Regions from separate parts of the Effusibacillus lacus genome, predicted to be linked through region 1. Evidence: riboswitches for the same ligand, from Rfam matches in the RefSeq annotation. Region 1 holds a riboswitch; each other region holds the start of a gene.
What was found. A riboswitch is a leader RNA that binds a small molecule or an ion and turns the genes downstream of it on or off. The one in region 1 is predicted to bind thiamine pyrophosphate.

Region 1 (10,206 bases):
TCCCCCAACCGGGAACTACGATTGAAAATCTTCCAGCTGGACCTCCTGCGAATAAAATGTGAATGTTTTCCGGATGTGGGACAACCGGTACCAATTCCTCCGGATTCTCTCTATCAATCCACTTCGGCCAATTCTTGTTCCACGTACGTCCGTATCTGCCATTAAACCGTAATTTCTCAATGTTGTTACGGGCATTCTGATACAAGTAATAACGCACGTCTTCCTTGGACCAACCGCCTTTGGAGATGGTGGCGGCATGTTCAGGACCGATCACCACCAGTATTTCTCCCATTACAAAAGTGTTGTTATTGCCCATGGTTGCCATCGTATCTGCAATTGAACGACACACTCCGTACGGATCGTTACTAATGTGGTTCGAAACGCTGTGCGGTGCTTCTCCGCCAATCACCGTCACCGTGCTTTGAGACCGGTCAAATCCATGCTCAACGTGATAGGGCTCCCAGGGACTGTCTTCTTCATTTTCAGCTATACAGTATGTGAACTTCCCCGGGTGTCCAAATGTTGATTGATCTGTTTCACCGGGAATACCACCACCGATATTCATGAGTACCAATCGGAGGGCTCTCCCGATTGTTGCATTTGCCCTAAATCCCTGCCCAAACACATTGCATCCTGAATTGATACCTACTTCGTTTCGGATGGGTCCATTCACAATCATCAACGGACTGACAACATGCGTGGTGGCTTGAATACCGTTCAGATTAAACTGTTCATCACAGGCTGCCTCCACCCCGGCAATGACCACCGGTAAGTACTGGGGCTTACAGCCGGCCATAACTGCATTAATCGCTATATCGCGAACGGTGGCAACAGCCCATCTCGGCGGAACAATGGCAACAACTTGGTCCGGATCTCTTTGAACGTACAGCAGCATTTCATCAACCAGTTCTTTAGTTGGTGGGACAACTGGCAAACCGTCCGTCCAGCCTTCTTGATAGAACCGATCCATTGCTTCTTGCCAGTTTCTTGCTGTAATCGTAGGAATCATTACCAAACTCAACCTCCTCAAGTTGTTTGGAACTGAACCTTCACCTCTGTAATGGGATTGATTCTGAAGATTTAAAATCCATTGAAATTTCCTTGATAACCATGGTAGTTTATAAGGTGTATTGTTTCAAATACCTGTTTTTTATATTTGTATAGCTATTAGCTATATTCGGGGGGCTGCACGTGGAACTTCGACATTTGAGATATTTTGAATCGATTGTTCGTAATAAGAAAATAGTAAAAGCGGCCGATGAGCTGCACATTTCTCAACCCTCTCTGAGTACGCAGTTAAAAGCCTTGGAAAAAGAACTTGGATGTATATTGATTGAGCGGTCATCGAGTGAAATCAAATTAACGGAACCTGGTGTCGTTTTGTACAAACATGCATGCCGAATCCTTCAGCAGTGTAAAGAGGCTTATCAGGAGATTCAAGACTTAAAAGATATAAAGTCCGGAGAGATCCATTTAGGAGCGCTTCCCACCGTGGTAGTATCCTGGCTTCCGGAAGTCCTTTCAGATTTTAAAAAAAAATTCCCGAAAGTGGTGATCCACATTCGAGAGATGGATACTCAGTCCATAAAAGATGCTTTATTGAACTACGACATTCAAATGGGACTCACTTCCCTTTCAGTTTCAGAAGACTATTTGACACAAATGCCTGTTATAGATGAGGAATTGCTATTAATTACTTCAAAAAAAAATCCGTTGTCGCAATACGACATGGTGAATATGGCAGACTTGGCACATGAGCCTTTTATCTTGCATGAGTCTGGTTATCTACTTCGCCAAACGATCCTGAATGCGTGCCGAGCGGCAGGTTTTGAACCTATCGTGGCTTACGAAAGCGGCAGAGTTGAGACGATTCGCAGTTTTGTTTCAGCAGGATTAGGCATTGCATTAATTCCCGAAACTTCGGTAAGATACGGTTTTAAACGTGATCTAAAAGTAATTAAAGTCAAAAATCCCACTCCCCGAAGGGTTTTATGCATTTCGACACACCCAAATCGTTATGTCTCTCCTGCGATGAAGGAATTTCAAAATTGTGTATATAATTTTTTTAAATCCAGATAAACATGGCCGGTTAAACCGGCCATGTTTCTTTTCGGTAAGCCATTTCCCAGAAGGAATATTCATATTGGCTGGAGATGAGAAAATGCTGCTCCATCTTCCGGCGTTCTTCTTCCGTTGCATAGGCGGCCAGTGAGTCAAGACGGGCAATCTGCTCCCGCACCAACTCGGCGAACCAGTCTCCTCCGTACGCGTCAATCCACTTTTGATAAATCGGCTCTGCAGGCTTCGCTCCTTTAAACCGTTCTCCAATCTCCAGGTACAGCCAGTAGCACGGAAGAATCGCCGCTATGATCTCACCGAGTGTCCCGGTGTAAGCGACTGACAGCATATGAGTGGTATAGGCATAGGCGGTTGGAGCCGGTTGAAACTGCGCTTTGTCCTCATCGGTAATTCCCAGATCTGCCGCGAATCCTTCATGCAGCGCCAATTCGGCGTTGTAGGTAGTTTGGGCGTGAAATGCCATCCGGCCGGATGTGTACAGATCCGGCGCTTTGGCAGCCCCCAGCGCCTGTACTTGAGCAAACCTGGAAAGATAGAACGCATCCTGCATCACATAAAATTTGAACCGGTCCAGAGGAAGCGTCCCGTCTGCCACCCCGGTGACAAACGGATGCTGGAAACTTGCTTGCCAGATTGCGTCCGCTTTTTCCCGCAAATACCCGGAGAAGGTTCCGGTTTCTGTTGCAACTGTCATTTCACAATTCCCCCTAAGAAAATAATAGGATCCCGTTTAACCCCAGCACAACGCCAGCGAAAATTGCATCCACCGGTCCTGTCTTCACTTGCCGGTAAAAGGTTCGATCCCGGGAACCGTCAAATCCCTTCGACTCCATCGCAATGGCCACCCGTTCCGCTTTTCGGATTGCCTGCGCCAATAGCGGGATCGTAAACCGCTTCATCATTTCCCATCTGCCGCGAAGCCCCGGCTGCCGGTCCATCCCCCGAATTCTGTGGGCCAGCCTGATTTGCTCCATTTCACTTTTGAACATCGGGACAAAGCGGAACCCGGCCATCAATCCGTAAGCCAGTTTGGGCGGCACCCGCAACTGCTGCATCAGGCTCAGGACAAACAGTGTCACATCGGTCGTCGTGGCACACAGAATTCCATAGGATACGAACACCAACATGCGAAGGGCAACCGTCAATCCCACCATAAGCCCTTCGACGCTCACTCTGTACCAAAGAAACTCGTACAGTACGTGGGCATTGGGAATTCGGGCGAATGCTCCCTGCATCCACACATACATCAGGAAAAAGATCAGGAAGGGCGCCAACCGTTTTGCAATCCTCAACAAGGGAACACCGCCAAACAGCCAGGTGGCCAGAAGGGGAATTGTCAGCAGCAGGGCCATGACAATCGGTTCCCGGGTGAGCAATGTAAGCATCATGCAAACAACCGAGACCAGCAGTTTAACGGACGGGTTCACCCGCTGCAAGGCCTGCATGGAGAAGTCCCCCCTTTCTCTCAAGCAGCGCGCGAACCTTGAAAGCGAGCGGCAGCTCCAGATTGGCGGTCCTCAACAAACCTGACGCTTCGGCCGCTGCAGAATCCTCCGATTCTTCCATCCGGAACAGGTCTGCCGGATGACCGCAATAGAGAAGGTTCCCACCAGCCAGCACCAACACTTTCTGTGCCCGCCGGGCCACCAGTTCCATGTCGTGGGTGACCATGATGAGGGTCCGACCCTGCTGGTGGAGATCGGCCAATTTTTCCTCCAGTTCGAAGGCAGTATGGGCATCCTGGCCAAAGGTGGGTTCATCCAGCAACAGCGCTTCATGAGAAGACAGGAGTGTGGTGGCAACACTCAACCGGCGCTTTTCCCCCTGGCTGAGAGAGAAAGGATTGGCGTTTGCCGCATGAATCAGCCCAAGGTCAACAAGCGTTTCGCGAACCCGTTCCTTGACCTCCGGATTCGTTGGAGCGCCGGTCCCAAACGCCACTTCCTGCCAGACCGTATCGGTGATGAACTGGTGCTCCGGATTTTGAAATACGAATCCCAACAGTTGCGAAATCTCCCGGCCCGAGTACGAATCCAGCGGTCGTTCCTTTAGCCGGATCGTGCCTTCCGACAGGTTCCGTAACCCCATGAGGGCGGAAAGCAGCGTGCTTTTGCCGCATCCATTGGGCCCCACAATCGCAACCCATTCTCCCGCGTTTATGTCAAAACTGATCGGCCCCCACACTTTATGGCCTTTCCCGTATGAGAAAGAGGCATTCTCAGCTCGAAACAGGGGCACTTTCCCAATCGGATCCAAATCCTGAAGAGATGCAGCTGCCGGGCTGGCAGCAGTCAAAGCACCTGTCTCCCGGTCCAACAGCTCCACCAGCTGCGGTACCTGCCCCGAATCAACCGCATCCACGAACTGCTTCGTCGTTGTTGGAAAAGGAGCCGTCGGATTCAACCGGCTCGACCACTTCCAAAGTGTCGGCTGCCAGATGCCATAGGCCCGAATCTCTGCCTGCCTCCGGCGAAACACTTCCCCTGGCATTCCTTCATCAAGAAGTCTCCCGTCCGGCCCCAGCAGCACAGCCCGATCGACCCAATCGATGACCCCTTCCACCTTGTGTTCAATGATCAGCAGGGTCTTGCTTTCGGTTTGCTTCAATTCCCGAATGGCCCGCAATACATCCCGGGTCGAAGCCGGATCCAGATTGGCCGTCGGCTCGTCGAAGATATAGATGTCCGGCTCCATTGCCAGCAAACAGGCCATCGCCAGCTTCTGCTTCATGCCGCCGGACATCTCAGCTGAATTCCGGCGCTTCCAGGACATCAGGCCAAACCGTTCCAAGGCCGCATCGATACGAGTTTCCATTTCCCGACGGGGAATGCGGATGTTTTCCAATCCGAAGGCAATCTCATCTTCAGCCGTCAGCATACAGAACTGGGCCTCGGGGTCCTGAAACAGCATGCCCACCCGTCCTTCCACCCGCACGTTGCCGGTGACAACCGCTTCTATGGAGCGAGGAATCAAGCCACCCAGAACATATCCGAGTGTACTCTTTCCCGACCCGCTTGGTCCAAGCAGCAGGACCGATTCCCCCTTGCGGATGGACAGATGGATCTGATCCAGCACTTTTCGCTCCGGTGCATCCGGGAATGCAAGGCTTACTCCCTCAACCGCACACTGTTTCGCAGAATCAGAATGCATTCGAATTGTTTCGTGTATCCCGGATGATTGCATAGCCGTTTAATACCCCCGTACGCGCCAGCAGGTCAGCCACCGCTTTGCCAAGCAATCCGGCCAGGATGGCGCCGCTCACCAAGCGGATGCAGAAAGCCGCAATCAGCATGCCGGTGCTCATGGTTTCAAGGGAAGCTTTGGCAAATTCGTAGACGAAACTGCCTGCTGCCGGAAAAATTCCAGCCAGCAGCAATACGGGTACGGTATACTTGCGATACCCGAACAATGCAAACGCCAACTCGGACAATGCGCCTTGAATGGCCGCCGATATCAACATCTGGGGACCAAACTGGCTTCCCAACATCAATTCTGCCAGAGCGGCCACCATCTCCGCCGTGAAAGCAGCCCCCGGTTTGCGCACAATGTAGGCTACCAGTACGCTTGCCACAAACCACAAACCATAGACAGCCTCGCCGCCAGCAGGGCCAAACACCCCGTTCAACCCGAGCCATACATTCCCCCAGGGCATATACACAATTCCGCAAACGATCGACAGCACCACCATAATTACGATTTCACGCATGTTCCAATTTTTCATAAAGGACGATTCCTCCCAAAGTTTACTGCCCTCAAAACCAAAAACCGCTTTCCGGGCAGGAAAGCGGCGCATACGCAAACAATCTGTGTCTCACCCACTTCCCTACGATGGTACTAACCAACAGGTTCCAAGGGTTGGCGATCCTTCAATCCGGTCGCCTCTCAGCCTTGCAATCGGCACCCCTAGTGGCAAAGTTTTGAACTTTACCAAAACAGTAACACACATGAAAAGAAAATGGAAGGGGGGCAAATTTCTCCTTTGTCCTTGTTTTTCACAAAGTTTTCCGCTACAAAAAGAGGTAACCAGTATTTGTTACAATCATCACAAAGTGGAATGGAAAAAAAAGGGGGAATCCCAATGAGCACGTTGGCAGGTACTGCGCCAACTTACAGGAAACTGCTGTGGATTGCCGGAATCGGCTGGTTGTTTGACGCAATGGATGTAGGGCTGGCATCGTTCGTGTTCGCGGCTTTGAAAGTCGACTGGAAGTTGGCTCCCGAACAAATCAGCTGGTTGGGAAGCATCAACGGCATTGGAATGGCTGTCGGAGCGTTGTTGGCTGGCGTGATGGCAGACCGGATCGGACGGAAGCCGATATTCATTCTGACACTCTTGATGTTCAGCATGGCCAGCGGACTTTCGGCACTGGCTACAGGGTTTGCCATGCTGGCCCTGCTTCGTTTCCTTATTGGGATGGGGCTTGGCGGTGAATTGCCGGTTGCATCCACGCTGGTATCGGAGAGCGTGCCAGCTGGGGAGAGGGGTAAAGTGGTGGTTCTGCTTGAAAGCTTCTGGGCGGGCGGCTGGATTCTTTCCGCACTTGTCGGTTTCTATGTCATTCCCAAGTATGGCTGGCAAGTTGCGATGCTTGTTGGGGCGGTTCCTGCCCTTTATGCGGTCTACCTGCGCTGGAGCCTGCCCGACTCCCCGCGACTGCAAGCACCTGCCATGCGGGAGAGACGGTCTGTATGGCAGAACATGACTGCCGTCTGGTCCCGTGAATATGCCCGTCGCACGTTTATGCTCTGGATTCTGTGGTTTTGCGTGGTGTTTTCCTATTACGGCATCTTCTTGTGGCTCCCGACTGTGATGACGATGAAAGGGTTTGGGCTGATCAAGAGCTTCCAATATGTGCTGATCATGACCCTGGCCCAACTTCCGGGTTATTTCAGCGCTGCCTGGTTGATTGAGCGCATGGGCCGCAAGTTTGTGCTCGTCACCTACCTTGCAGCCACAGCCATAAGCGCCTATGCTTTCGGCTACGCAACCTCCATTGCCGGCTTGCTGACAGCCGGAATTCTGTTATCTTTCTTTAATCTTGGCGCCTGGGGTGCGCTCTACGCGTATACCCCGGAACAGTATCCGACCCGATTCCGGACCACCGGTGCCGGAATGGCTGCCGCTTTCGGCCGGGTAGGCGGAATTCTGGGACCGCTGGTGATTGGGTATCTTGCGGCTGCAAAAGTATCGTTTCCCGTCATTTTCGGCATTTTCTTTGGAGTCACTCTGGTGGGTGCCCTGGCGGTTCTGGTGTTGGGCCGGGAAACCCGTGCGGAAGAACTGGTGGACTGATTGAACCACATACCATCTTCCAGCACTCCGGCTGCAAGCAAAACCTCTTCCAAAGCAAGATGGCTTATCTTACTGATTACCCTTGCAATGCTTGGGTGGTTTGTTTATTCCAGACGCGGTGATCTTGCCCTGCTGCCCCAATATTTGCGACAGGTTACAGTTGGGAACCTTGCCGAACTGGCTTCCCTGGAGTTCCTCTTTCTGGCTTTGGCGGCTCAATCCAACCGGCTCGTCTACCGGTCAATCGGCGTCAACAATTCGTTGTTGGAGCAATTGCAATTGCTGGTGGCAGCCAGTACGGTCGAACGTCTGCTGCCAAGCGGGGGAGCGGCCGGCATGAGTTCCTATGTGTGGCTGGCCCATGGAAGAGGAATCCCTGTATCCGAATCCATCAGGATGACGGCCACCACTTTTGTCATGGGGTATCTGCAAATTGTGCCGCTCTTGATAGTCCCGCTGTTCTGGATTGACTCCTATAACTTTCCTTTCAACGAAGCGGTGGTTCTGGTGGTTGTTTCCGCCGGCTTTGTAATCTTGGCAGCCGGCCTGGCCCTGTTGATTGGTTCTCAACGTTTTCTTGATTGGATAAGCAATCTTCAGTTTGTTTCCCGGTTTCCCAGGGTGATTGCATCGCTCGTTGCAGGTCGTGATCATGTCAGGTTCAGTTGGCGCAACCGGCGGGAGCTTCTGCCTCCACTTCTCTTATTGTGGAGCTTGTACCCGGTCAGGATCGCGATGCTGGAGGCCTGTTTTTCCGCCTTCCATACACAGGTTTCCCTGCCGCTTCTTTGGGCAGGGTACAGTTTGACAATTCTTATTTCCTTTTTGACCTTCCTCCCCACGACACTGGGAGTGTTCGAACTCTCGATGGTGGGAACCTTTGCCCTGTTGGGAGTTCCTACCGATCTGGCGACAGCCGTCACCTTGTTGTACCGGGCGTTTACCTATTGGCTGCCCGTGCCGTTGGGATTGTTGGCCTGGTGGAACCTGCGAAGGAGAGTGGTTTCCTCTGAATACCGAAATCAGTAAGAATACAAGAGTGACAGGTAACAACCAGCTTCGCAAGGGGGACGAAACACGATCCGCTCCAGCAAAACCCCAATCAGATACAAGAGTGACAGACAGCAACCAAATTCGCAAGCAGACGGAAGTGGGAGACGTCAACGAACTTTGTAAGGAGAAGGCTGCGGAAAGCGCTAACGGACTTCCCAAGGAGAAAGTTTTCGGATCTGACAATAAACCAAGAAGGGTTGGACTGGCCTTGGCCGGTGGCGGGGTGTCAGGTTCTGCCGGCATTGGTGTAATCCAAGCGCTGGAAGAAGCCGGAATTACGGTGACTCATGTTGCGGGCACCAGTTCGGGAGCTATGGTTGCCGCACTCTATGCGTACGGTTATTCCGTCGAAGACATGAAACTGGCAATGCCGCGATTTTCCAAACGGCATCTTGATTACAACTGGAAAGCCATCCTTGCCAAAATCCTGATGAGACGACCCTACCTGGACGGATGGATCAAAGGGGAGCGCCTGCAATCCCTTATCACTGAGTTGACCGACGGACAACCGCTTTCCGCTCTGCGTGTGCCCTGCGGAATTGTCGCCACCGAGCTTCGAACCGGGCAACCTGTAGTATTTTCCCAAGAACCGGTACCCGGCTACCGAACAGAATCAGATATCACCATAGCCCAAGCGGTCTTAGCAAGTTGCTCAATTCCCGTAATCTTTCAGCCTGTACGGTGGAACGGCTACATCCTCACCGACGGCGGCGTGTCATTAAACTGTCCCGTCCGTTTGGTTCGGGCACTGGGCGCGGAACGGGTGATCGCCGTCGATACGGTAACCGCTTTTGCCAACAGCGATGTCGGGCAGCTACGATCCGGCCTTTCAATCTTCGCCCATGTGATCAACCTGAACCTGCGAGATCAAATGGCGCACGAGCATCAATATGCGGATCTCTCCCTGCATCCTCATGTCGGATATGTGGGAGCGCTTGACTTCCATAAGGTGGAACAGTGCGTGGAGGCGGGGTACCATTATGCAAGGGAGCGGATGGATGAGATCTTGACCGCTATCTAAGGTAGGACGGGCCACAGGCCCGCTAAGCAACCTCGGCTGTCGTGATACCGGTACCCAGTGCCGTTAAACACCCTCGGCTGTCTTGATACCGGCACCCAGTGCCGTTAAACACCCTCGGCTGTCGTGATACCGGCACCCAATGCCGTTAAACACCTTCGGCTGTCGTGATACCGGCACCCAGTGCCGTTAAACACCCTCGGCTGTCTTGATACCGGCACCCAGTGCCGTTAAACACCCTTGGCTGTCATGATAACGGCACCCAGTGCCGCTAAACACCCTCGGTTGTCGTGATACCGGCACCCAGTGCCGCTAAACACCTTCGGCTGTCGCGATACCGGCACCCAGTGCCGCTAAACACCTTCGGCTGTCGCGATACCGGCACCCAGTGCCGCTAAACACCCTCGGCTGTCGCGATACCGGCACCCAGTGCCGCTAAACACCCTCGGCTGTCGCGATACCGGCACCCAGTGCCGCTAAACACCTTCGGCTGTCGCGATACCGGCACCCAGTGCCGTTAAACACCCTCGGCTGTCTTGATAACGGCACCCAGTGCCGCTAAACACCTTCGGCTGTCGTGATAACGGCATCCAGTGCCGTTATTGTGAACCAAAAGACCCCGGAGAAAGGAATAACGGTACCCTGTGCCGTTATTCCGAGCCAAGTGACCTGGAGAAGGGAACGGCACCAAATACCTGAAAATCACCTATTCCAAGAGATGGCAAGGCTACGCCCGTATTGTTAACATAGTCCAGAAGACCGA
Region 2 (10,206 bases), on a different contig from region 1:
TTGAAAAGCTGGTGTTTGATGTCGTGCAGCGGGAGTTGAAAATGATCACTTGGCTCGGTGCTTTCCTCGGTGGACTAATCGGCCTCATTCAGGCATTATTTATAATGGGGTGGCAGTGAATTCCATTTTTCCGAGGAGGCGTTTGAAGTGAAGGTTACTTACCACGGACATTCCTGTTTCCTGGTGGAAGCGGGGGACAAACGGGTAATTATTGACCCGTTCCTGACAAACAATCCAAAGGCTGTTGTCAAAGCGGAAGACATTCAGGTGGATGCCGTTCTGGTAACGCACGGACACGGAGATCATTTGGGCGACGCCATCGAGATATCCAAGCAAAACGATGCACCCATTGTGGCTGTCTATGAACTGGCCGCCTATTGCGGAAGCAAAGGTGCTCCCGTGCATGGCATGCACCTGGGGGGTGCCCATGAATTTGAATTTGGCCGGGTTAAGCTGACAATTGCATTTCACGGTTCCGGTGTGGAAGAAGACGGAAAGATGATCTATGCGGGGAACCCCGCCGGATTCCTGCTGACCATGCAGGGGAAGACATTCTATCATGCGGGGGACACGGCCCTCTTTGGGGACATGAAGCTGATCGGGGAGTTGAACAAGATCGACGCGGCGGCGCTGCCCATTGGCGACAACTTCACGATGGGGCCGGACGATGCGGTGCTTGCTGCCAATTGGCTGAATGCCAAGAAAGTGATTCCCATGCATTACAACACCTGGCCATTGATTGAGCAGGACGCAGAAGCGTTTGCGGCCAGGCTGAAACCTGCCGGAATCGAGGGATTGGTTCTGAGACCCGGCGAAACGGTGGAAATCTGAGAATGAAAAAGAAAGACCCTGACGGAGGGGGCTAATGCCATCTCCATGCGGGGTCTTTTTTTGATGGTATTGGTTTAATGCTTTGTGACCAGGTTGATCATCATTTTGGCCATTGTGGAACGTTGATCGGGATTTGCATCCCAAAGCTGTTTGAGCAGCCGTTCCTGAGGATTTTCCGGGTCTACCTTGTTGGCCAGGTATTCGCCCATTTTCGTCGCCACATCCGTAATTTGCTGGTCTGACAAGCCTGCTGCTTTTGCCTGTTCTACACGGTCGCCGAGGAACTCTTTCCAGCGGTCAAAATTGTCGAGTACTGACATGCAAAAAACCTCCTGCAGTGAGTTTTTGGAAGTTTACAGGAATTACTATTCCCTGAACCGGAAGAACTATGCATGTTACAATAGCGTAATGTCTGTGTAATTTGCTTGTAACATAATACAACTATAATGAAAGTATCGACATAACCCCCTTTCTATATTAGTGGCTGATGCCACCTTTTTTTTGCACTTTTTTGCAGGCCCATGAGGTCATACTCGTCCCAATCCTCTCATACAATGTTCCATCCGATTGTGGGGGTGTGGGTATGAAGAGGAAACAGGCGTTGCGTTCCTTCATGTACATGGGCTTGGGCTTGGCCGTGATCTTCTATGCGATTCCGCAGCTTCCGGGCCTGTCATGGTCGCTGGGCGGTGTGTTTTCGGTTGTTTGGCTGTTGTTTGGGATCCTAGTGGTGGGATCGAATTTGTATTATTTGATCGGTGTGGACAAAGAGCGCAAGCGCAGGGAGAAAAGCAAGCGCGACAGACAGAGGGAGTGGGAGAGGGAAGTGGCCCGGACGGCGGCCCGCCTTCAGTACGAACGCAGGCGGCGGCGGATGCTGTCGCGGTAATGAAACATGTTGCGAAGAAGAAGTAGAAAACAGAAGAAGTAGAAAACACTTGCCACCTGACTGAATATAAGGTAGGCTTAAACTGTATTAGTTCAAATATTGTTACTACTAGGGGGGCCCATGAGCTTGGGCTGAGAAAGAAACGCCATGAAGTTTCTTGACCCTCAGGACCTGATCTGGATAATACCAGCGTAGGAAAGTAGTTGGCTTACATACAACTGTGGGTTTGGCTTTATCGTAAGGCTTACCTGCAGTGCGCCAGCCGGGTCCTCACGATAGGGACCCGGCTTTTTGCTGCAGCCAATGTTGCTGATAGATCCAATCTTGTCCGTCTTGTTCCAAATGTGAAATATGGGAGGAAAAGATCATGTCACAAAGCACGCAAGATCAGCCAATGATCGATCTGAAGTCTGCTTTTCCGGGCAGCCGGAAAGTCTATGTGGAAGGTTCCAGACCGGATTTAAATGTACCTATGCGGGAAATTCAACTCCATCCCACTTCCACTCCAACTGGTGAGGTAGGGAATCCACCTGTTCGTGTATATGACACAAGCGGTCCTTACACCGATCCTGCTTACGCGGTGGACATCCGAAAAGGGCTTCCGGCTTTGCGCCGCAACTGGATTCTGGAGCGCGGTGATGTGGAAGAGTACGAGGGACGTGAAGTGAAACCGGAAGATGACGGTTTCCGTGCGGACGACCCGCGGGCCAACCGGGAAGTGTTTCCGGGGCTGAACCGCAAACCTCTGCGGGCGAAGCCGGGGCGCAATGTTACGCAATTGCACTACGCCCGCAAAGGGATTATTACCCCCGAGATGGAGTTCATTGCAATCAGGGAAGGCTTAACTCCGGAATTTGTACGGGATGAAGTAGCTCGCGGACGCGCCATCATTCCGGCGAACATCAATCATCCGGAAAGCGAGCCGATGATTATCGGTCGGAATTTTCATGTGAAAGTGAATGCCAATATCGGGAACTCGGCCGTTACTTCCTCGATTGAGGAAGAAGTGGAGAAAATGACGTGGGCGACCCGGTGGGGAGCCGATACGATCATGGATCTCTCGACGGGGAAGAACATTCACACCACACGGGAGTGGATCATTCGCAATTCACCGGTGCCGGTCGGAACAGTACCGATCTATCAGGCGCTTGAAAAAGTAAATGGGGTTGTGGAGGACCTGAGTTGGGAAGTCTACCGGGATACGCTGATCGAGCAGGCCGAACAAGGCGTTGATTACTTCACGATCCATGCTGGGGTGCTCCTGCGCTACATTCCTCTTACCTCGAAGCGTGTAACAGGAATCGTGTCCCGCGGAGGCTCCATAATGGCAGCCTGGTGTCTGGCCCATCACAAAGAGAACTTTCTGTATACCCATTTCGAAGAAATTTGCGAAATCATGAAAGCTTACGATGTGGCTTTTTCGCTGGGGGACGGATTGCGTCCGGGCTCCATTGCCGATGCTAATGACGAGGCCCAGTTTGCTGAGTTGAAGACTCTCGGGGAACTGACACAAATCGCATGGAAACATGATGTACAGGTAATGATTGAAGGGCCGGGGCATGTCCCGATGCACAAGATTAAGGAAAATGTAGACCTGCAGATGGAAATCTGCCAGGAAGCTCCCTTCTATACATTGGGACCGCTCACAACCGACATTGCTCCCGGGTATGACCATATCACCTCGGCGATAGGGGCTGCGATGATTGGGTGGTTCGGAACTGCCATGCTGTGCTATGTTACACCGAAGGAACATCTGGGGCTGCCGAACAAGAACGATGTGCGGGAAGGGGTTATCGCCTACAAGATAGCCGCTCATGCCGCCGATCTGGCAAAAGGCCATCCGAACGCGCAAAAACGGGACGATGCATTGTCCAAGGCGCGCTTTGAATTCCGCTGGCGCGATCAATTCAATCTTTCGCTGGATCCGGAGAGGGCCATGGAATACCACGATGAAACCCTTCCGGCGGAAGCAGCCAAGACATCGCACTTTTGCTCCATGTGCGGTCCGAAATTCTGCAGCATGCGGATTACGCAGGATATTCGCCAGTATGCGGAGGCCAAAGGGATAGACGCGGAGACGGCAATTGATGAAGGGCTGGAGGAGAAAGCAAAGGAGTTCCGGGAAGCGGGAAGCCAGATTTACAGGTAACCACATGACCTTTGAAGGAGGTCTATGCATGAAACAGGTTCAAGAGATTGAGAATCAGATCGCGGAACTGGCTTATCGCCTGCAAGTGTTGAAGGATGAGCTGGAACAGATCCGTAAGACTTGTGTTCATGAATTCATCAAGGACACCTACACACAGACATGCGCAAAATGTAATTTGACGGAGTCCCTGTATTATTGATGCAGCTTTTTGTTGAACCTAAACTCCCCTTATTGCGAGGGGAGTTTTTCTTTGTGGTGGTTATTGTTCCCATCAAGGAGTTACAAGTTGGCAAAACCAAGACGATGGAGAAGGGTGATTGCAACAATTCAGTAATACAGTCTATAATCTTGATATATAACACCTTTCGGAGGAATCCAATGTCAACAACCAAACACGAGCAAATACTTGAATTCATAGAAAGTCTGGAGATTGGGTCAAAGATTTCGGTTCGCCAGGTTGCGAAACACATGGGGGTATCGGAAGGAACAGCGTATCGTGCCATCAAGGAGGCAGAGGCTCGGGGAATTGCTTCCACGATTGAACGTGTGGGGACGGTTCGGATTGAGAAACAGCAGAAGAAAAACATTGAGCGTTTAACTTATGCGGAAGTTGTAAATATAGTCGACGGGACGGTGCTTGGGGGGGCAAAGGGCCTCCACAAGACCCTGCAGAAATTTGTCATTGGTGCCATGAAAGTGGATGCGATGGTCAAGTATATCGATCCGGACAGTCTGCTGATTGTGGGGAACCGCGACCAGGTTCACCGGATTGCGCTGCAGGAGGGGGCTGCCGTACTGATCACCGGAGGATTCGATGCAGACGATGATGTGAAAGCTCTGGCCGACAGTCTGGAGCTCCCGATTATCTCGTCTGCCTATGATACCTTCACCGTTGCGAGTCTCATCAACCGGGCCATTTACGACCGCCTGATCAAGAAAGAGATTGTTCTCGTGGAAGACATTCTGCAAAACAAACAGGATATTGATGTGATCCGGGCTGATCACACGGTACGGACCTATCACGAATTGGTGGAGAAGACCGGACATGCCCGATTCCCGGTGGTCGACGGCAACATGCGGGTTTTGGGGATCGTGACTTCCAAAGACGTATCGGGCCAAGCGGAGGATGTTCCAATCGAGAAGATCATGACCAAAAACCCGATTACCGTAACACCGAAAACATCGGTGGCATCCACGGCCCACAAGATGATCTGGGAGGGAATCGAGCTGCTGCCCGTAGTGGACGGGAAAAAATTGGTCGGCGTCATTTCGCGCCAGGATGTGATCAAGGGGATTCAGTATTTCCAGAAACAGCCCCATACGGGAGATACGATCAAAGACTTGATTCTTCGCCACTTCCGGGAAGAGAGGAATGACGACAAGTCAGTGTCACTGGTTGGGGAAGTGACTCCACAGATGACCAATTCCCTCGGCGGCGTGCTGTCCGGGGTCTTGATGACCCTGATCAGCGAAGCGGGGAAAGTGGCCATCCGCCGCTTCAAGAACTCGGATATGTCAGTCGAAAACGTTACGGTCTACTTCATGAAACCGATCCAGATCGAATCCCAGATCACGATTCGGGCGGAAGTCATCGATCTTGGACGAAAGTTTGGAAAGGCTGACATTGAAATCTTCTTTGAAGGGGAACGGATGGCGAAAGCGCTGCTGACAGCGCAGGTGCTGGATAAGTAGTTGTGCAGGTGCTTTATAAGTAGATGCATAGAGGGGCTCCGAATTCCACTCATGGCGGCGGATGGAGCCCGTTGTTTATTCGTCCGGACCAGTGGATGCATCGTCCAACTCCCGCCAAGTGGGACGCTTGTCGGGACGGGCGGATGTATCATTCAACAACCGCCAAGTTTGGCGCTTGTCAGGACGGGGTGACTTGCTGTCGGACTTGCCGCTGGTATCCTCAACTTCCCTTTTCATTCCGTTCGGGTCAAAAATCTCCTTGTTAAACAGAACAGGTTTCGGTGAAGAATAGCCTCTTTTTCGCCTCATGGCCGGATCACCTCTCATCAGTATACTTTCGTGAATTGTTGATCATGCCTAGAATCTGTGAGGCTGGCCCATCTGAAGATGTTTACCGGCACTGGGTGCCGGTAATTTTTCATCCAAGGCCGTTTGGCGGCAATGGACGTCGTTACTCCCTCCTTCTTCTCAGTGTGAGTGCGCATGTGGGAGTGCGGAAGCGGTGGAAAATATGATACAATAAAACCAAACATATGTACGCACCGATCATTAAAGTGACGTGATCGGCGAGATAGATTTCAACTTTCGGTGCGACCAAGCTGCGTCTTGCGAATAAACCTTTGATATAATTGGGCAACCGGCCACTTACCAAGGTAAGAAAAAATAGCACTGTATTTCAGGCTTATTTTGTCGATTCAAAGGTACTTCCAAAAATAGGACTGTTTTTCAGTCCTATATGCTATTTCTTTTTTGAGCACCTAAAGAATCCCCCGAATAAGGCGGAAAATCAGCTCTATTCTTGAAGTGGCAATCAAAAAGTCAAAAATAAGACTGGCAATCAGCCCTATTTTCACAATGAATTCATTATGTAAACTATAATCCGGTCCTGGAGAAGCCCCGCCAATCAATCGATTTCGAGTTTAACCAGTGATATCAAGGGGTTATTTGCCAAATTGGGCTGCGAAAGATGAGGTTTGATTGTAATCATTGGGAGAGATTTACTTTGAACTCATTTGTACATCTGCACGTTCACTCCGAATACAGCCTGCTGGACGGTGCCTGCCGGATTGACGCTCTGCTGGACCGTGTTCAGGAACTGGGCATGAAAGCCATTGCCCTGACTGACCATGGGGTAATGCATGGTGCCGTTGAATTTTACAAGAAAGCGAAAGAGCGGGGAATTCATCCCATCATCGGATGCGAAGTCTACGTGGCGAGGGGATCGATGCGGGAGAAAAGCGGGCGTCAGGACAAGCCCTGTCATTTGATCCTGCTGGCCGAGAATGATACAGGCTACCATAACTTGATGGAGATAGTATCTGCGGCCCAATTGGATGGATTCTACTACAAACCCCGCACCGACAAGGAATTTTTGAGAAATCACCGGGAAGGCCTGATCGCACTGTCATCCTGCCTGGGGGGAGAAGTGGCAAACCGCGTGCTGCAGGGGGATTTGGCCGGAGCGCGCCAGGCGGCGGAAGAGTACAGGGAAATTTTTGGTTCGGACAATTTCTATATCGAATTGCAGGACCACGGATTATTGGAGGAAAAACAGGTCAACCAGCACCTGATCCGAATTGCCCGCGACCTGGGGCTGCCGCTGGTGGCAACCAATGATGTGCACTACATCAATCGCGAGGATGCACCGGTTCATGATGTCCTTTTATGCATCCAGACGGGGAAAAGCTTGCAGGATAAAGAGCGGATGCGGTTTCCCTGCGATGAGTTTTATCTCAAGAGCGGGACAGAGATGGCGGAGTTGTTCCGTCATCTGCCGGAAGCCATCGAGAATACGGAAACAATCGCCAAGCGATGCCAGCTGGATTTGCATTTGGGGGTTACCCACCTGCCCAAGTTCGACCTGCCGGAGGGTTTCGATGAGGACTCCTATCTGGCGTACTTATGCGAGAAGGGACTGCGGGAACGTTACGGGAATCCGTCGGATCAGGCCAAGGACAGGCTTCAATATGAACTGTCCGTTATTAGACAGATGGGGTTTGCCGGATACTTTCTGGTGGTGTGGGATTTCATGAAATTTGCCCACGAACACGGGATTTCCACCGGACCGGGCCGGGGTTCCGCCGCTGGCAGCCTTGTGGCTTATGTATTGAAAATTACAGACGTGGATCCGATTCATTACCATTTGTTGTTTGAGCGTTTCTTGAATCCCGAACGGGTTTCCTGGCCGGATATCGATATCGATTTTGATTATGAGAGACGCCAGGAAGTGATCGATTACGTAACCCGCAAATACGGGGAAAGCCGGGTGGCCCAAATTGTAACCTATGGGACGATGGCAGCCAGGGCCGCCATTCGCGACGTGGGGAGAGTAATGGACCTGCCAATCCCGGAAGTGGACCGGGTGGCCAAGCTGGTTCCCCACTCCTTGAGCATGACCATCGACAAAGCATTGGCAACCGAACCGGGCCTCAAGAAAATGTATGACGAGAATCCGACGGTAAAACGGTTGCTTGACACGGCAAAAGCGATCGAAGGGTTTCCCCGTCACACGTCCATTCACGCTGCTGGCGTGGTCATCTCCAAGGATCCGCTGACCCGGTATGTACCTCTCTCCCGGGGTGCGGAAGGCGGCGTGGTCACACAGTATGCCATGGAAGATCTGGAAGCGGTGGGTCTTCTGAAAATGGACTTTCTCGGACTGCGGAACCTGACCATCATTGATCATACGATTGAAGCGGTAAAGCGCGGGCATGGAATCGAGATCGATTTCACCAAGATGAACATGGATGACCCGGCTACATTTGACCTGCTTGCCCGCGGTGATACGGACGGGTGCTTCCAATTGGAGTCGGCAGGTGTCAAGAACGTGCTGCGGGAATTAAAGCCGACCACCTTTGAAGACATTGTGGCCGTGATTTCCCTGTACCGTCCGGGTCCGATGGACAACATCCCCAACTATATCGCCGCAAAGCACGGCAAGACTCCGGTTTCCTATCCGCATCCCGATCTTGAACCGATTCTTAAAGACACATACGGGATCATTGTGTACCAGGAACAGATCATGCAAATCGCGGCGCGAATGGCCGGTTTTTCCCTTGGTCAAGCGGATCTGCTGCGGAGAGCGGTGGGCAAGAAGAAGCGGGAAGTGCTGCAGCAGCAGCGGGAATTGTTTGTAAGCGGCTGTTTGGACAAGGGCTACGATGAGAAGATCGCCAATGACGTCTATGATTTGATTGTTCGTTTTGCAGATTACGGATTTAACCGGTCCCATGCGGTGGCATACGCTGTTGTAGCTTACCGCACCGCTTACCTGAAAGCCAATTACCCGGCCGAATTCATGGCTTCCCTGCTGACTTCCTGGTTGCATTCCGGTTCGAAGGTTGCTCAGTATGTGGACGACTGCCGAAAAATGGGCATTCAGGTTCTCGGCCCCGACGTGAATGAAAGTTCCTACCGGTTTGTCGTGTCGGACGGCAAAATCCGGTTTGCTTTGTCCGCTGTCAAAAATGTGGGGATTGCTGCCATCCAAACCATACTGCAGGCAAGACAGAAAGGGCCTTTTTCCGATCTGCTCGACTTCTGCCGTCGTGTGGATTTAAGGGCCTGCAACAAGCGGGTGATCGAGAGTTTGATCCGCAGCGGTGCGTTTGATTGGATGGGGTTGGGACGCCGTTCCCTGCTGCTGGCCCTTGATGAAGCAGTGGAAAAAGGCGGCCTTCTGCAGAGGGAGCAGGATGCCCCCCAGATCTCGCTGTTCGGCATGATGGAGAAGGGGGGTGGCAAGGAAGTCTTGACAATCCCGGAAGTGGACGATTTCTCCAAAATCGAACAGCTTGAGATGGAAAAGGAACTGCTGGGTCTGTATGTTTCGGGGCACCCCCTGGACCGATACCGGACGGCCATGTCCCGGCATGCCCGACATCGGATTGCCGAACTGCACGATATGGAGGACGACACAGTCACAACCGTTGCGGGCCGGGTCCGGGACATGCGGATGGTGCAGACCCGAAAGGGGCAAACCATGGCTTTTGTTCAGATGGAAGATCTTACGGACGCCGTGGAACTGATCGTGTTTCCGGCTGTGTTTGCCTCCGCCAGGTCCCTGCTTGAGAGTGAGCCCGTAGTTCTGGTCAAAGCAAAAGTGCAGACGCAGGACGAAGGGGTGAAATTGCTGGCTGAGTCCATTCAACCGCTTGTCCCTGCCGCCGACACCAGGATTGCACAGGGCAATGAGACTCTTTTTATCAAAATAGAATCCAGCCGTGAAAACGCCAACACGCTTCGGGCATTGAAAAACTGTCTGCTGCGCCACCAGGGGCGGACTTCCGTGGTGCTCTTCTATGCGGGGAACAAAACGACACGCCAAATTACGGAGCGTGTCGAATTGACGCCTGAATTGTTCACGGAAATTGAGAGCCTGTTGGGGTCGGGCAGTGTCGCCGTAAAAAAATAGTCGTCAAGTCAGCTGCTCCACCCTCATAGCATGATAATATCTTCTTGACTTGGCTGATAGGAAATTGGCAATTTTGTCCTATCGACATAAGGGCAGGTTTACTTTGGGAGGAACTGGGATGGAGACGGAGAAAGTGGTCGCCTTATTGGAGCAACGGGGTGTGAAGGTGGACGATATTGTTGAAATTGTTTACTCGCTGCAGGTGCCTTATCACCCGGATCTTTCGAAGGA
Region 3 (10,206 bases), on a different contig from region 1:
GGAAGTCAAGCCTGCCCTGTCTGTCGTTCAGCGAAAAAAAATCTATGTGCCGGTCGAAGGTGCAGATGCAGCACATGCCGATCGGTTGGCTTCCGAGCTTGCGAAAAGAAGATACAAAATCCGTCGGGATGGGGATGCCTTCCTGGCGGAAAAAATGAGGATTTCCCGATTTGGGGCATATATTCTCCACATCGGATTGATCATTATTATTCTGGGAGCGCTGTCCCGTCTGATCCCTGGCTGGTACGTGTCGGAGAACATCTGGATCGAGGAAGGGCAAACGGTCAAGGTTCCCGGTTCCGATTTCCATGTTCGAAACGATGAATTCAAGGTGGAATTTTATGAGGACGGCCGTCCGAGCCATTTTGAAACCCAAGCGGTGCTCATTGAAAACGGAAAGGAAGTACGTCGGGAGAAAATTGTGGTCAACCGGCCCTTAAAGCACAAGGGAACTCTTCTGTTTCAGGCGAGTTATCTGCCTCCCATGATCAGGCTGCTTGATGCCGAGTTGATCGACAAGAGAACAGGCAGCAGGCTGGAGACTTTCCAGATTGATTTCTCCAATCTGCAAACCGAGTATAAAGCGGGTGCCTACATCGTTCGTGTATTGGATTATTTTCCCGACTTCGACATGGAAAACGATCAGCCGGTCACCAGATCGACGGATCCCAACAATCCGGTATTGTTGGTGCAAATTGAAGGCCCCGGAGTCGAGAAACCAAGCAAGCAGTTCTTTTTTGTCTTCCGCCAATTGGAGTTGGATCAGAACTCTGCCTTTGAATTGGCGCCGGTCGGCGGCAAAATGATTGAAACCACCGGGCTTCGCGTGCAGAAGGATAACGGAATTCCGATCGTGTATGCCGGATGTGTTGTCGTTCTGGCGGGTCTTGTTCTTGTATTTTATTTCCAGCACAGACGGGTCTGGGGTCAGATTCACAACGGGATCCTGCATGTAGGCGCACAGACCAACAAGAACTGGTACGGGATGCGCAGGGAGATGCAGCGGGTGTTCAAATCCCTTAATTGGCAACAAGAAATTATTGTGAGACAAGGAGGGAAGAAGCAGTGATGCTTGAAATATCAGCCTGGTTGTACTGGATGGCGTTCTTTGGATATTTTACCGCCTCTGTTCTTTATATAATCGGCGTAACGGGGCAAAAGATCAAAATCAAGAACGGGGAAGCGGCTTCCAACATCTGGACCCGGTGGGGATATATCGCGGCCATTGGCTCGGTTTTGGTGCAATTGGCCGGATTTGTCACCCGTTGGATTGGCCAGGGTCACGCACCAACGTCCAACATGTTTGAATATATGAGCTTTTGGGCATGGTGCATCATGCTTGCTTTTGTCATTATCAGTGCTTTTTACAATTTTCCCATTCTCGGGGCTTTTGCCGCTCCAACCGCACTGGCGGTATTGGGGTATGCCAATGTTTTCCCCGATGAATCCCAAGCATTGATACCTGCACTGAAAAGTTACTGGTTGTATATCCATGTAACCACGGCCGCCCTTGGGGAGGGTGTTCTGACTATTGCCTTTGCCGCTGCATTGATGCATTTGCTGGTTGTCACGGACCTCAGCGTATGGAACCGTAAAGGCAAAGCATTGGAGTTTGTCATGTTCCTGTTTATCGCTTTGGTTGGATTCGTCACCGTTTCATTGATTTTCAAGGCGCAGCAATATACCTTTGTGGAAGCTGTAACCCAGAAAACTTACGAACTTCCGCCTCTGGTTGGCCCTACGGGAACAGAGCTTGGTTCGCTTGGAAGTATTTTGGGAATCCCATTGCCTTTGTTCAACGCTCCCAGCTGGGTGACCGGTGAAAAGGCGTTCTTAAAGCTCAATACACTGGTATGGACACTGCTTTCCGCCATTGTTATTTATTATGGCTTGCGATTCATCAACCGTAAACCGCTGGTTCATACAGTTTCCAGATGGGTTCAAGGCTTGGATGCGCCTTCCCTTGACGAACTTTCCTATCGGGCTGTGGCCATCGGGTATCCGATCTTCACTTTGGGAGCTTTGGTGTTCGCCATGATCTGGGCACAAGAAGCATGGGGTTCCTATTGGTCCTGGGATCCGAAAGAGACATGGGCGCTTATTACCTGGCTTTACTATACGGCTTATCTGCATTTGCGCCTGACACGTGGCTGGGAAGGGGAACGCGCCTCATGGATGGCGGTGGCCGGTTTTGTCGTGATCTTGTTCCTGCTGGTAGGCGTCAATTTCCTGATTGTCGGTTTGCATGCTTACGCTTAATAGTCTGGAGGGAGAATTATGGAGAACAAAGTACTACGAATCTTGGTGGTGGATGACGAAGAGCGCATCCGCAAGCTTGTCCGCATGTACTTGGAACGCAATGCTTTCGAGGTGGAAGAGGCGGAGGATGGAAATCAAGCCCTTGAAATGGCTCTTGAGAACCAGTATGATTTGATCGTTCTGGACCTGATGCTGCCTGGCATGGACGGCCGCAAAGTGTGTGAGGAGATCCGAAAGCAAAGCGATGTTCCTGTAATCATGCTTACGGCGGCCGGGGATGAATCAAGCCGGATCCATGGTTTCGAATTGGGGGCCGATGACTATGTGGTCAAACCCTTTTCGCCCCGGGAACTGGTCATGCGTGTCAAAGCGCTGTTAAAGCGCGCTCAAGTCAAGAATGAAGTTCATCAGGATGTCGGTCATGTTCTTTCGACCCACGGACTGACCATCAACATGGATTCCCGCAAAGTGATCGTGGAGGAGGAAGAGGTGCCTCTTACACCCAAAGAGTATGAGCTCCTTTGCTATCTTGTTCAGCGACCGGACAAAGTGTTTTCCCGAGAGGAATTGCTCCGGGATGTTTGGAACTACCAGTTTTTTGGAGATCAGCGAACTGTCGATACCCATGTGAAACGTTTGCGTGAAAAACTGGGCCGTCACTCAGCCAAAGTTGCCGACATGATTGTAACCGTCTGGGGCGTTGGATACAAATTTGAGGTGCGCGAGTGATTCGCAACAGCGTTGTCGTCAAGCTCTGGCTCACGATTATCGTCCTGGTGGTTTTCGTTTTGTCGATGCTGGCAGTATTCCTGGAACAACTGTTTGACACCTATTTTTACAGTTCCCAGGAAGAGGCGCTGAAAAACAGGGCAGCTTATATCAGCAATCTGTTAATTCGCGAAAAAGATCAGAACCTGGCTGTCACGGTGGCGGAAGAACTGCTAAGGGAATCCAACAGCCATATGTATATTATCGGTCCATTGTTTACGGACCGTGAATTCAATGAACTTGAACAGTTTCCAACCGATCTCAGAGAACGGTTGGAGGCTGGCGAGCAGGTGTTGCGGCGTGGGACAAGCCCGGGGTTTGGACAATTTCGTTCAGAAACCAACAGTGCCTGGTTGATTCACCCGATCCAGGAAGAGAACCGGCTTCGTTCGGTACTGTTGATCCACCAACCTGTTGCTGAAATTGAGAAAGCGATTGAGCAAATCCGAAACTTGATTTTCTTTGCCGCCGGCATTGGAGGTGTGTTGACGACAGGTTTGTCTTTTGTCGTATCCAAAAACCTGTCGCGCCCCGTCATTCAAATGACTAAGGTGGCCGAAGAAATGGCTCGGGGAAATTACCACGGGAAAGTGAATGTGGTAACCGGCGACGAGGTCGGCAAACTGGGGCGCACTCTAAACTTCCTTGCCAAAAGTCTTGAGGAGACCATAGACAATCTGTCAAAGGAAAAAGAGCAGTTGTCGATGATTCTGTTATCCATGACAGACGGGGTGGTGTCTGCCGATCTGGATGGGAAGGTTACACTGGCCAATCCTCCCGCCAAGAAGTGGTTGCGGGCGTTAACGATCGAGGAGACTGGAACCCCTTCGGAAGAACGGCTCCCCAAAGAGTTGAATGACTTAAAGAATCTTGTGCTGGAGAATCCGGAAACCAGAGTAACGGAATTGAACTGGCAGGGACGCTTTATCGCTCTGACAATGACACCGTTATACGAACCTGATGGTGGACCCGTTCGGGGGATTGTAGCCGTATTCCGGGACATCACTGAAGAACGGACTTTGGAGCGAATGCGGAAAGACTTTGTGGCCAGTGTGTCCCACGAATTGCGCACACCTCTGGCGATGATGCAGGGATACGGAGAAGCGCTGCTTGACGAATTTGGGGAGGATCCGGAACAGCGCCGGGAACTCACCCAGATCATTCTTGATGAAACAAACCGCATGAAACGGCTTGTGAATGATCTCCTGGATCTGGCCCAATTGGAAGCAGGCCAGTTCGAATTGCATTCGACCCAAATTGACCTGGCGAATGTGATTCGAACCATTGGAAGGAAATTCCTGACACTCGCCAATGAACGGCAGATCCAATTCCGTGTGAGTTTTGACCCGAACGATGCATTCCCGATTGAAGGAGACTCCGATCGGCTTGAGCAGGTATTTACAAATTTGATTGATAACGCAATGCGGCATACGCCGGCCGGCGGTTCCGTCACTTTGGACATGCGCAAGGAGGCGGGCTATATTCGGATTGACATTTCCGATACCGGGGAAGGAATCCCCACAGAGGATCTGCCATTTATTTTTGAGCGGTTTTACAAAGTGGACAAGGCTCGAACCCGTGCCAAAGGCGGTACTGGATTGGGGCTGTCGATTACAAGAAATATCGTTTTAAAACATCGAGGAGAGATTATAGTATCAAGCACCGTCGGGGTTGGAACCACATTCACCGTAATTCTTCCTCTGCTGGGCAAAACAAACACCCTGCACGCCTAATCGTGCAGGGGCGCCCTAACTTCCGGAGTACGCTTCGTATAGAAGCTTTATTTATGTTTCGGGATAGAGACGGCTCAGAATATCGGCAATCTCGTCCGCAAGCGAGGAGATGGGGCGACCGTTTCGCGCTCCGTTTGCCAATTCTCGTATTCGAGTAACCGTGTCCACATCGGCTGTTACCACCGCTTTGTAACCTGGCCCCGTGCGCTCCGCAGCTTCCTTCACCGAATATTTGACCGTATCGATTTTGGATCCACTGATGTCAGCTTTCAAATCGACACCCACAAGAGCAATACGGCCTGTCAACAATACATAAGCGCGTTCCACACCAGGTATACCGGTCAAGACCTGTGCGATCTCGTCAGCTTGTTTCGCTGCATTGTATGTCTGTGGACGTTGTGCCTGTTGTGGAGCGCGGAGTTCCCTTTGCTGTTCCGCATGCTTGGGGATGTTCTGTGCTTCCTGCGGAGACGGGGTTTCTTCAGCTGGAGGTGTCCGCACTTGTCCTGGTTTGTTTGTTCCCTCCCCGGTAGGTCTGTATTGGGATTGTTGTGCGGCAGGACGGCAACCCGCCAGTGCGAAAATTGCACAGATCACCATGAAGATGGATGTCCATTTTTTTCGGTTCATTCTTATCACCTCAATGGTAGTATTTCCATCACATGAAAATTTCGTAAGGAATCTCACGGAAAATTTGGGTGAATATAGGGCAGTATAGATTTGAGGTGACAAGAATGCCGTGGGTTTATTACGGAAAATTATTCGACAGCAAATTTCAGGCAGGCTGTCTGGCGGCGAGAATTCGTGACGATTGGTGGACAAACCATTACCAAAGCCCACGTTTTGTCGGCATCTACCAGACAAAATCGGGACGTTACGGCGTGAAATACTTGTGGTGATGCGGTTTTTTCACGTGGAACAATTCAAAAAATTCTCGATTTAAGTCGATTATTGCCGTAATAGCTCATTGGCCATTGGCGACCTTCATTCCGGGGAGGAGTTCGATTATGCACAGGAATCCAAGTGACCAAACTCTTGCAGAATTGTTGAGAGAAACCAGAACCATCGCAGTGTTTGGATTGTCAGACGACCCTGCCAAAGCCAGCAACGAAGTTGCTCAATATCTGCAATCGCAAGGATATGAAATTATTCCGGTCAATCCGAAGCTGACGTCCGTTCTGGGACGGAAATCGTATCCGACATTGATGGATGTTGAAGGAACTGTTGATATCGTGGATGTATTCCGTCGAAGCGAACATGTTCCGGAAGTGGTCGACCAAGTGATGCAAATGAAGGAAAAGCCGAAAGCGGTTTGGATTCAATTGGGCATAGTCAACGACGAACAGTGCAAGCGGATTGAAGAAGCCGGGATCACGGCGATTCAGGATGCTTGCATAAAAATCGAGCATTACCGATTGTTGGGGAAAGAGAAACTATAAGAAATCATGCAGGAGGCCTGAGTATGGCTGACAAGAACATGAATGAATCTGACATCGAGCTGCCGTCTCTGCCAAAAAGTTACGGGCATCGGGCTTCCATGAAATGGATTACGATCGAGTCGGTGCGTGTGGTAATGGAACGCTCGAAAACACTGGAGAACAAGCGGATTGTGCTGCTGACCCCTGCAGGGCTTGTGGAAGGGGAATTGACAGACATCGCCCCGTCCTACGCAGAATCTTTCAATTCGGAGCTCGGAGAGGAGCTGACTCCAAATATTACCTCCATGGTCGCCAATGTACGGATTGACCTTCTCCGCATGATTGAAAAACAGGAAGACAAACTGGAATTAATTGATTCGGCACCGCTGGTAGGTCTTAAGAACGTTGTGGTTCGCACGACAGATCATACATTTAAACTTCCCGAGATTACATTGTTTGCCGACCAAATTGCCGGTTTTACGGTTTCCCGTCAGGTGTTAAACTGAAAGTTATTGTAGTTTATGATCTTCTTTGGTAAACTGAATGTGTCTCCACTAGGGGTGCTGGGATCACCGGCTGAGAAAGGAGCATTCCTTAACCCTTGGAACCTGTCACTGGATAATGCCAGCGTAGGGAAGTGGCCAATGCGGGTAACTGTTTGGAACCATGCCGCTTTCCTTATTCGGAAAGCGGTTTTTGTATTGGATACAGTTTTTGGATACGGTTGTGCAAAGGTGTGAGATTTTTGGACAGCAGATTGTATGTGATTACCGGATCGGCTTTTTTGAAGGGAAGAAAACTGGAAGATGTGATCCTTCAGGCAATCGGCGGAGGGGCGGATTGCATTCAATTAAGGGAAAAAGATGTTTCCTCCCGCGAATTGCTGGAGATGGCGGTTCTCTTGAGGAAGCTCACCAAAGAAACCGGAACAACCTTTATTGTTAACGATCGCGTAGATATTGCACAAGCAGTCGGGGCGGACGGAGTACATCTTGGACAGCAGGATCTGCCGATTGCCGTTGCAAGGGAAATACTGGGTCCTGACAAGATTATTGGGATTTCGACACATGACTCGAAAGAAGCAATAGAGGCGGAACGGTCAGGAGCCAACTACATTGGTCTTGGACCGGTCCATCCCACTCCAACCAAATCGGATGCCGAGCCTGCCATCGGTTTGCAGGGGATAAGGGAAGTATGCCGCCATGTATCCATTCCTGTGGTAGCCATTGGAGGAATTAAACAGAAAGATGTGGAGGACATTATCCGGTCGGGTGCGAGTGGAGTCGCGGTTATAAGCGCCGTAATTGGCGCCGATGATGTGCATGCTGCCGCAAAAGCGATGCGAGACGCAGTAGATCGGGTCAGGAAAGAAGGAATCGGACATGGATCTTACTATCAACGGTCAATTGAGGACGGTGCCCGGCGCAAAGACGCTGGCAGACGTAGTCAGACACTTCGGGCTGACGGAAAAGATCATTGTCATTGAACACAATTTGACAATCATTCCCCGTGAGCGATACGAAGATACAAAAGTGGCCCCGGGTGACAAAATCGAAATCGTTCACTTTGTGGGCGGCGGATAATGGGAGGAGATTTGACTCGTGAAAATTGAGGTTCAATCGGATGTGTTAAAGATCGGAAATCATGTATTCAAGTCCAGGCTGTTTCTTGGAACAGGAAAATTTCCCGACCTGGAGGTGCAGCAGCAAGCGGTCGAAGCATCAGGAACCGAAGTACTGACATTTGCGGTCAGGCGTTTGAATCTGGAGAATCCGGACGCGCCCAACTTTCTTGAACGCTTGGACCTGAAAAAATTCACCTTGCTTCCCAATACGGCTGGAGCAGCCACGGCTGAGGAAGCTGTCAGGATTGCACGTTTGGCAAAAGCGTCAGGCCTTTGCGATATGATAAAAGTTGAAGTGATCGGTGATTCCAGGACTTTGCTGCCGGATCCGATTGAGACGCTGAAAGCAACGGAAATACTGGTACGGGAAGGGTTTACGGTACTCCCTTATACGTCGGATGATCCGATCCTGGCCAGACACCTGCAGGAGGTCGGTGCCCATGCGGTTATGCCGGGCGCATCTCCAATCGGTTCCGGACTCGGCTTATTGAATCCTCATTACATAAAGTTTATTATTGAAGAGGCAAAAGTTCCCGTTATCGTTGACGCAGGGGTTGGTTCTCCCGCAGATGCGGCGGCGGCCATGGAATTGGGGGCAGACGGTGTCTTGTTGAACACTGCTGTTGCAGGGGCAAAAGATCCCGTACTGATGGCAGAAGCGATGAAACTTGCGATCGAAGCAGGACGAAAGGGGTATTTGGCGGGAAGAATCGCTAAGAAACGCTATGCAAGTGCGTCTTCACCCCTGGAAGGAATGGTTGACTAACAGTTAGGGGGTAACTTTCGTGCATGTGCAGGGCTTTGCGTTGGGTGCTTTTCAGACAAACTGTTACGTGTTGACTGACAAGTCCACAAAGACAGCCATTATCATCGACCCGGGATACAATCCCGATGTAGTGCTGGATGCAGTGGACGGATATAAAGTAACTCATATCCTGCTGACCCATGCCCATCTTGATCATATTGGAGGGCTGAAACAGGTCAAACAGGCTGCGGCTGCTCCCGTCTACGTGCACCCGAACGAAGAAGAATGGCTTATCAATCCCATGTTAAACGGTTCTGGGCGCTGGCTCCAGTTGGGGGAGCCAATAACAGGCCCTGCTGCGGATAAGTTGATTTCGGAGGGGGACAAGATTCCTTTTGCCGGGAAAGAAATCTCTGTCTTGTTTGTGCCGGGACACTCCCCGGGATCGGTAGCCTATGTGCTGGATGACCTTGTGTTTGCCGGAGATACTCTGTTTTACGGAAGTATCGGACGCACCGACTTGCCTGGCGGAGATTTTGACACATTGACTGACAGTATTCGAACCAAATTGTATAAACTTCCGCCGGAAACGGTGGTGTATCCGGGACACGGACCGGAAACGACGGTGAAACGGGAAAGAAAGTTCAATCCGTTTGTCAGGGACGATTATGTATACGACGGTGAAATTGAGTGAAGCAGCGATCTTTGCCGCTTCACTCTTTTTTCTGCTTGAGCTATCGATTACCAAGCTGTCTATTACCGATTGATTTTGGTCTATATTATGAATATAATATATTATATTTAGATTTTTTAATTGTTTGAATATTTATCAAAGGGGGATCATTGTGAAAAAAGGATTGCTTTCCATTCTGATCTGGACAGCGATATCCATGCTTGGCGCAGCGGCATTCGGTTTGCTGGCCTTGTCCCGTGGAGAAACGATTTCCGCCGCTTGGCTGGTCATTGCCGCTGTCTGTTCGTATGCAGTAGCTTATAGGTTTTATAGTAAATTTATCGCAAAGAAAATCTATGAAGTGAATGACAATCGTGCAACACCCGCGGAAATCAACAATGACGGGAAGGACTATGTACCCACCCAAAAGTGGGTACTGTTTGGTCACCACTTTGCTGCAATCGCCGGAGCGGGTCCGTTGGTGGGACCTATTTTGGCTGCACAAATGGGATACCTCCCGGGAGCCCTCTGGATCATTATCGGGGTTGTGTTGGCCGGTGCGGTTCAGGACTGCGTAATATTGATGGCATCTATGCGCCGGAACGGCAAGTCACTGGGGCAGATGGCAAAGGACGAGATAGGCCCGTTTGGCGGAATCATCGCTTCATTCGGGATTCTCGCCATCATGATTATTCTGCTGGCGGTTCTCGGTTTGGTTGTGGTAAACGCTTTGGCAGAGTCTCCATGGGGACTGTTTACGATTGCAATGACAATTCCCATTGCCATTTTCATGGGTGTCTACATGCGCTATATCCGTCCCGGGCGGGTACTGGAAGGATCACTTATCGGGTTTGTGCTTCTGATGCTGGCACTTTGGGGCGGTAAATATGTTGCCGCAGATCCAACTCTTGCAAAAATGTTTACCTGGTCCAAACCCAATTTGGCAATTGCTATGGCAATTTACGGGTTTCTTGCTTCGATTTTGC

Region 2: another riboswitch for thiamine pyrophosphate. It lies ahead of thiC (phosphomethylpyrimidine synthase ThiC); the one in region 1 lies ahead of EFBL_RS09190 (ECF transporter S component).
Region 3: another riboswitch for thiamine pyrophosphate. It lies ahead of thiE (thiamine phosphate synthase); the one in region 1 lies ahead of EFBL_RS09190 (ECF transporter S component).

Annotation. Positions count from the first base shown of each region.
Region 1 covers NZ_BDUF01000049.1:36,226-46,431, forward strand. Annotated here, with positions in the region: gene EFBL_RS09165 (hypothetical protein) at 1-1,009, opposite strand, end outside; gene EFBL_RS09170 (LysR family transcriptional regulator) at 1,192-2,079, shown strand; gene tenA (thiaminase II) at 2,090-2,773, opposite strand; gene EFBL_RS09180 (energy-coupling factor transporter transmembrane component T family protein) at 2,787-3,524, opposite strand; gene EFBL_RS09185 (ABC transporter ATP-binding protein) at 3,490-5,229, opposite strand; gene EFBL_RS09190 (ECF transporter S component) at 5,219-5,800, opposite strand; TPP riboswitch at 5,883-5,994, opposite strand; gene EFBL_RS09195 (MFS transporter) at 6,158-7,372, shown strand; gene EFBL_RS09200 (lysylphosphatidylglycerol synthase transmembrane domain-containing protein) at 7,373-8,401, shown strand; gene EFBL_RS09205 (patatin-like phospholipase family protein) at 8,487-9,446, shown strand.
Region 2 covers NZ_BDUF01000022.1:20,874-31,079, forward strand. Annotated here, with positions in the region: gene EFBL_RS05560 (DUF445 domain-containing protein) at 1-119, shown strand, start outside; gene EFBL_RS05565 (metal-dependent hydrolase) at 148-831, shown strand; gene EFBL_RS05570 (DUF3243 domain-containing protein) at 906-1,151, opposite strand; gene EFBL_RS05575 (hypothetical protein) at 1,415-1,720, shown strand; TPP riboswitch at 1,821-1,935, shown strand; gene thiC (phosphomethylpyrimidine synthase ThiC) at 2,088-3,869, shown strand; gene EFBL_RS20460 (hypothetical protein) at 3,898-4,068, shown strand; gene EFBL_RS05585 (DRTGG domain-containing protein) at 4,248-5,561, shown strand; gene EFBL_RS05590 (hypothetical protein) at 5,637-5,870, opposite strand; gene EFBL_RS05595 (DNA polymerase III subunit alpha) at 6,565-9,975, shown strand; gene EFBL_RS05600 (phosphatidylglycerophosphatase A family protein) at 10,094-10,206, shown strand, end outside.
Region 3 covers NZ_BDUF01000109.1:160,220-170,425, reverse strand. Annotated here, with positions in the region: gene resB (cytochrome c biogenesis protein ResB) at 1-1,069, shown strand, start outside; gene ccsB (c-type cytochrome biogenesis protein CcsB) at 1,069-2,259, shown strand; gene EFBL_RS18715 (response regulator transcription factor) at 2,278-2,988, shown strand; gene EFBL_RS18710 (ATP-binding protein) at 2,985-4,760, shown strand; gene EFBL_RS18705 (YhcN/YlaJ family sporulation lipoprotein) at 4,812-5,390, opposite strand; gene EFBL_RS20795 (hypothetical protein) at 5,495-5,659, shown strand; gene EFBL_RS18700 (CoA-binding protein) at 5,768-6,199, shown strand; gene EFBL_RS18695 (hypothetical protein) at 6,223-6,684, shown strand; TPP riboswitch at 6,725-6,831, shown strand; gene thiE (thiamine phosphate synthase) at 6,915-7,664, shown strand; gene thiS (sulfur carrier protein ThiS) at 7,594-7,761, shown strand; gene EFBL_RS18685 (thiazole synthase) at 7,804-8,568, shown strand; gene EFBL_RS18680 (MBL fold metallo-hydrolase) at 8,588-9,241, shown strand; gene EFBL_RS18675 (carbon starvation CstA family protein) at 9,438-10,206, shown strand, end outside.